Regions from separate parts of the Caballeronia sp. SL2Y3 genome, predicted to be linked through region 2. Evidence: riboswitches for the same ligand, from Rfam matches in the RefSeq annotation. Region 2 holds a riboswitch; the other holds the start of a gene.
What was found. A riboswitch is a leader RNA that binds a small molecule or an ion and turns the genes downstream of it on or off. The one in region 2 is predicted to bind thiamine pyrophosphate.

Region 1: linked by a shared signal. The riboswitch ahead of thiC (phosphomethylpyrimidine synthase ThiC) and the one ahead of LDZ26_RS11660 (FAD-dependent oxidoreductase) in region 2 are both predicted to bind thiamine pyrophosphate.

Annotation. Positions count from the first base shown of each region.
Region 1 covers NZ_CP084260.1:935,910-939,322, reverse strand. Annotated here, with positions in the region: gene LDZ26_RS04380 (DUF4397 domain-containing protein) at 1-70, opposite strand, end outside; gene LDZ26_RS04375 (EamA family transporter) at 399-1,334, opposite strand; TPP riboswitch at 1,639-1,781, shown strand; gene thiC (phosphomethylpyrimidine synthase ThiC) at 1,909-3,413, shown strand, end outside.
Region 2 covers NZ_CP084260.1:2,466,646-2,470,058, forward strand. Annotated here, with positions in the region: gene thiS (sulfur carrier protein ThiS) at 1-27, opposite strand, end outside; gene LDZ26_RS11660 (FAD-dependent oxidoreductase) at 48-1,178, opposite strand; TPP riboswitch at 1,377-1,499, opposite strand; gene LDZ26_RS11665 (ABC transporter ATP-binding protein/permease) at 1,781-3,413, shown strand, end outside.

The DNA of each region.
Region 1 (3,413 bases), 1.3 Mb from region 2:
AACTTCCGCCGCATGCGGACAAGAGCGAAGCGACGGCAGCGAGCGCCGTGACAGTGCGGATGAGCTTCATGTGCCACCTTCCTTTTTGTGATCGTTGATGGTGTCGTGAAGGCTGCGGACGGCGGGCGGCTGGCCCGCTACGCCGCGTCCTCGCCGAAAGGAACGCGTCTTTGTTTCATCGGAATGACGCGCCTCGCGGGTGGCGCACATGGAGCAACAGCCGTGCCCTTTTGCGGTGCGCGAGCGCGCGACTTCGGCTGGAAGCCTTATCGCGCAAGGCCGCCGCTTTCATTAGAGGATTCGTTCGGGGCGTAAGAGCACAGCGGCGTGTGCGCGCCTTCGAGCGCTGCGTGAGCGTCGTTCTTACAAGCGAGGCGAACGGAACGCCGAAAACGCGATCACACCAACCCGCGCCTTCGATAATCGAACCAGAAAGAAAGCGCGACGCTCAGCAGAATGACGACCGTCGCAATGACGGTCCAGCGCGTGATCGCCTCGCCGAGCAACAGCGCGCCGAGCAACACCGCGACCACCGGGTTCACGTACATGCAGCTGCTCGCGATGATCGGGCTCGTATGCCGGATCAGAAAGCCGTAGGCGACATACGCGGCCATCGTTCCGACGAGCATCAGATACAGAAACGACAGCCCCGGCACGAAGCCGATGCCCGTTAGCCGCTCGCCAGAGAGCAACGCGACCGTCGTCGAAATGGAACCGCCGAGGCCGATCTGCAGCGCCGTCGACATGAAGAGGTCCGACGGCAGCTTCACGCGGCTCGCCAGGTGCGCCCCGCCCGCCCAGAAGATCGCGCCGCACAGAATCGCGATGCTGCCCGCGGTCGAGCCGGAGCCCGAATCGCCGTGATTCAGCAGCACGATGCCGACGAGCCCGAGCCCGACCGCCACCCACTCGCCCTTTGCAATCCGCCGGCCCGTGAGCGCGGCGATGATCGTCGCGAAAAGCGGCACGGTGGCGACCATCACGGCGGCGGTCCCGGTCTCGACGGTGCGCATGCCGTAGGCGAGCATCCCGCTCGACAAGCCGACGAGCAGCGTGCCGACGAGCGCGGCATTGCGCGCTTCGGCCAACGTCGGCCAGACCGGCTTGCGGCGCGCCGCGAACACGAAGAGCCCGATGCCCGCGAACAGATTGCGCAAGCCGGAAAGCAGAAGCGGCGGAAACGACGCGAGCGACAGATGCACGGCGAGGTACGTCGAGCCCCACACGAGATAAACGACGGCGAGCGCGAGCGCGACTTGTCCCTTGTGCGAACGCGGCGCGCGAAACGGAAAACGATCGGGCAGTGAGAACGGCAAGCGCGGCGGCTTCGACATGTGTTATCCGGCCAGCGTGCAAGACCGAGCCGTGTCTTCGATCCGACAGACGGCAACCGAACGGGCGAGAAAAGCGTCGCGACAAACGAGACAGGACGACATGGCGAAACAGTTGGATGCGAACGCGGGCGCAGAGAGAAACAGCGGGCGACGCGGGGCGTCGATTGCGGCTGCCGGGCGGTCAGGGAAAACACGCAGGCCGGGGCGAGCGACATTATGCAGTAAGCGCCCCGCGCGAACGACGAATCGCCCGACGAATTTTCGGATGGTTGCCAACACGCCACGCTGCGGTGTATGGTGGCGGCTGCTAACGCGGGGGTCCTGCGTTGCGCATCGCGATTGCGGCCGGTTTCATCGAGCGCAGTCGCCTCGCGCGGCGCGGGTGAGAAATACCCTTTGAACCTGATCTGGATAATGCCAGCGCAGGGAAGCGTTCGGGTTTCGACAGTCGCGCCGCATCAGACTCCTTCTTCCGAACCCGTACCTTTCCGTCTCGTTCCTCCCTGTTTAGCTCCTGAGTCAGCCGAGCGCTGCAACGCTCGCATGTCAAAACGTCCCACAGGAGAGACAGCACATGAATGCCAATCCCAAGTTTCTGTCGGAAAACGCCGTCGTCGATGCCGCCGCCATCGCGCCGCTGCCGAACTCGCGCAAGGTCTACGTGACCGGCTCGACGCCCGACATTCGCGTGCCGATGCGCGAGATCACGCAGTCGGACACGCCGGACGGCTTCGGCGGCGAAAAGAATCCGCCGGTGTACGTGTACGACACGTCCGGCCCGTACACCGATCCGGACGCGAAGATCGACATCCGCTCGGGACTGCCCGCGCTGCGCGCCGGCTGGATCGAGAAGCGCGGCGACACGGAAGAACTCGCGGGCCTGTCGAGCGAATTCGGCCGCGAGCGCGCCGCCGATCCGAAGACGGCCGAACTGCGCTTTCCCGGCCTGCACCGCAAGCCGCGCCGCGCCGTCGCAGGCAAGAACGTCACGCAGATGCACTACGCGCGCGCGGGCATCATCACGCCGGAGATGGAATACATCGCCATCCGCGAAAACCAGCGTCGCGCCGAATACCTCGAAAGCCTGCGCAAGAGCGGCCCGAACGGCGAGAAGCTCGCGCAGATGATGGGCCGCCAGCATCCCGGCCAGGCGTTCGGCGCGGCGGCGTTCGGCAAGGACGCGGCAAAGGAAATCACGCCCGAGTTCGTGCGCGACGAAGTGGCGCGCGGCCGCGCGATCATTCCCGCGAACATCAATCATCCGGAAAGCGAGCCGATGATCATCGGCCGCAATTTCCTCGTGAAGATCAACGCGAACATCGGCAATTCGGCGGTCAGCTCGTCCATCGGCGAGGAAGTCGACAAGATGACCTGGGCGATCCGCTGGGGCGGCGACACGGTGATGGACCTGTCCACCGGCAAGCACATCCACGAGACGCGCGAGTGGATCATCCGCAATTCGCCGGTGCCGATCGGCACGGTGCCCATCTATCAGGCGCTCGAAAAGGTCAACGGCAAAGCCGAAGACCTCACGTGGGAAATCTTCCGCGACACGCTCATCGAGCAGGCGGAGCAAGGCGTCGACTATTTCACGATTCACGCGGGCGTGCGGCTGCAATACGTGCCGCTGACGGCGAACCGCATGACCGGCATCGTGTCGCGCGGCGGCTCGATCATGGCGAAGTGGTGCCTCGCGCATCACAAGGAGAGCTTCATCTACGAGCACTTCGAGGACATCTGCGAAATCATGAAGCAGTACGATGTCTCGTTCTCGCTCGGCGACGGCCTGCGCCCCGGCTCCATCTACGACGCGAACGACGAAGCGCAGCTCGGCGAGCTGAAGACGCTCGGCGAACTGACGCAAGTCGCGTGGAAGCACGACGTCCAGGTGATGATCGAAGGCCCCGGCCACGTGCCGATGCAGCTCATCAAGGAGAACATGGACCTGCAGCTGCAATGGTGCGACGAGGCGCCCTTCTACACGCTCGGGCCGCTCACCACCGACATCGCGCCGGGCTACGACCACATCACCTCGGGCATCGGCGCTGCGATGATCGGCTGGTTCGGCACGGCGATGCT
Region 2 (3,413 bases):
CTCGCGCTGATTGATGTGGATGTTCATGGGTCTTTCTCTGAATGCTGTCACGCGGGCACGGCCGCGAATGCGCCGTGCAGCAGCTCGGGCCATGTGGCATCGGCGCGGAACTGCGCGAACGAAGCGGCGTCGCGCACCGTTTCTCCGATGAGCGCATCGGCGAGCGCGCAGGCGGCATCGGCCACTTCGGGCGCGATCATGAAGCCGTGCCGATACAGCCCGTTCACGCGCAGCGTCTGCGCGCCGTCCCAGACGATGGCCGGACGATGATCCGGCAGCGTCGGCCGGCATTGCGAGTTGAGTTCGAGAATGCGCGCTTCGCCGAATCCCGGATGCACGGCGAACGCCGCGCTCAGCAATTCGAGCGCCGAGCGCACGCTGACGGGCGACATGTCCTCGCCCTCCACTTCCGTCGCGCCGATCACGTAGACGTCGTTCTGCTTCGGCGCGATGTAAAGCGGATAGCGCGGATGCAGCAAGCGCACCGGCCGCGTGAGCCCGATGCCCGGCGCATGCACCCGCGCCACTTCGCCGCGAATGCCGCGCAGCGCGGGCCACGCGGGCTTGCCGCCGAGACCGCGGCAATCGATGATCCAGCGTGCATCGGGCATGGCATCGACCGGCGTGTTCCAGAGCGTGCGCACGCCGCGCGCCGCCAGCCCCGCCGCGAGCGCCTTGAGCGCCTGCCGGTTGTCGAGCTGGCCTTCGTGCGGCAGCAGCCAGCCCTGCGCGAAGCGCGAGCCGAGCGCCGGTTCCGCCTCGGCGACCTGAGCGCCCGCGAGCTTGACGAAACCGCCGTCGAGCAGCGCGGCCGGGGCGTTCGCCCGCAGCCGGCGCTCGAAAAGCGGCGCTTCCGCGCGATCCGCGCCGTGCCACACGACGAGCGTCCCGTTGCGCTGAAAGAAGACCCGCTCGGGCAATGCCGCGATCACATTCGGCCAGCGCGCGAGCGACGCCGCGCCAAGCTCGACGACGAGCGGCTCCGCGCTCGTCGCTTCTGCGAGCGGCGCGAGCATGGCCGCGGCGACCCACGCGGCCGACTGCGAGCCGGCCTCGTCGCCACGTTCGTAGAGCGCGACGCCGTGCCCCGCGCCCGCAAGCTGCCAGGCGACGAGCCGCCCGACGAGCCCGCCGCCGATTACCGCGAAGTCCGGCCGGCGCGCGTCGCCCTGTTCCATGCTGTTCACAATCCGATGTCTCCTCATCCGGTCCCGTGCGTCGCCTCACGAAAGCGAGCGTCGCCGCAGGAAGCGGCATACCGATTGACTAACTGACTAACGTGGCGAATCAGCGGAGGAGAGACCTGCACGGCGGCCGTCAGACGCACCGAGCGGAAAAGGAAGACCGGAAGAGACTGGAGGAATGGCGCGGCGAACGCGCGTTCTCCGGAAACTTCCCTCGCCGGTATTACCCGGATCGGGTGCAAAGGGTCTCTCTCAGCCTCGCCGCGCCGGCCACCGTTGCCAGTGACGTCGCGCGAAGCACCCCTGTTTCGTCGCAGATCATTAGAGCATAAAAGGCAAAGCCGCTGCAAACCGGGATTGCCCGCTTCGGCCGCACCGCTCCCGTCGTGCCGCTTCGGTCGCGGCCGGCGGCACTCTGGCACAATGCCCCGAACACCGGTTCATCGGACGATCGGGCCGAATTAAGCGACAGTTAAGGCAGCATCACAACAATCTGCGAACCCGGAACTGGCTGCGCGCACGTCGATGCCGCGCGCCGCACGGCAAGCGACACCGTCTCAACCCGCCGGCGATCCGGCGCACCCGAACACAAGGTCATGGTCAACTCGAATCTCGAAAGCACGCAGCAGAAGGCGGATGACGTATCGGCGTGGAGCCTCATCAAACCTTACTGGGTCTCGGAAGAGCGCGGCGTCGCGTGGGGCCTTCTGGTCGCGATCATCGCGATCAACATGACGGTCGTCTGGATCAACGTGCGGCTCAACAGCTGGAACGCGGACTTTTATAACGCGCTGCAAAACAAGAACGTGCGCGACTTTCCGCACTTGCTGCTGATCTTCACCGGTCTCGCGTTTGCGTACATTCTGCTCGCCGTCTACGGGCGCTATCTGCGGCAGATGCTCGCGTTCCGCTGGCGGCAATGGCTCACGAACCGGTATCTCGAACAATGGTTCGGCGACAAGGCGTTCTACCGCATCGAACGCGACCGTCTCGCCGACAACCCCGACCAGCGTATCAGCGACGACCTGCAATCCTTCGCGACCACCACGCTTACGCTGTCGCTCGACCTGCTATCGACGCTCGTCACGCTCGTCACCTTCATCACCATTTTGTGGACGCTCGCGGGCGCTCTGACGCTGACGCTCTTCGGCAAGCCGCTCGTCATTCCGGGCTACATGGTGTGGGCCGCCGCGCTTTACGCGATTCTCGGCTCGCTCATCATCCAGAAGGTCGGGCATCCGCTCGTGTCGATCAACTACCAGCAGCAGAAAGTGGAGGCGGACTTTCGCTTCGGCCTGATCCGCGTGCGCGAAAACGCCGAGCAGATCGCGTTCTACGACGGCATCGCCACCGAAACCGCCAACGCCAAGGGCATCTTCCAGCGCATTCGCGACAACTGGTGGCTCATCATGAAGTACACGAAGCGCATGACCTTCGTGCTGTCCTTCTACGGGCAAATCGCGATCATCTTTCCGATCATGGTCGCCGCGCCCCGCTACTTCGCGGGCGCGTTTTCGTTCGGCGTGCTGATGCAGATTTCGTCGGCGTTCGGCACCGTCAGCGATTCCTTTTCCTGGTTCATCAACAGTTATTCGACGCTCGTCGAATGGCGCGCCACCGTCAACCGTCTGCGCGAATTCAAGCGCGTCATGCGCTCGACGCATATCCGCGAGGAAACGTCGCCCGCGACCGAACGCGGCGGCATCAACCTGCATTACACGAGCACGCGGTCGCTGACGACCACCGGTCTCATGCTCGCGCTTCCGAACGGCACGCCACTATCACGCGTGGCGGATGTCTCGATCGAGCCGGGTTCGCGCTGGCTCGTCGTCGGGCCGTCGGGTTCGGGCAAGAGCACGCTGATGCGCGCGCTCGCGGGCCTGTGGCCGTTCGGCGACGGCACCATCGACGCGCCCGTCGATGCGAAGCTCATGTTCGTGCCGCAGCAGAGTTATCTGCCGATCGGGACGTTGCGCGGGGCGCTGTCGTATCCGTCGCCGGCCACGACCTTCACCGACGAGGAATCGCGCGAAGCCTTGCGCGCGTGCAATCTCGAAGCGTACGGCGACCGGCTCGACGAAAGCGCGCACTGGGCGCGCAGCTTGTCGCCGGGCGAGCAGCAGCGGCTGGCTGCGGCGCGCGTGCTGCTGCACAAGCCGGACTTCGTGTTCCTCGACGAAGCGACGAGCGCGCTCGATGCCGAGAACGAGCTGCACATCTACAACACGC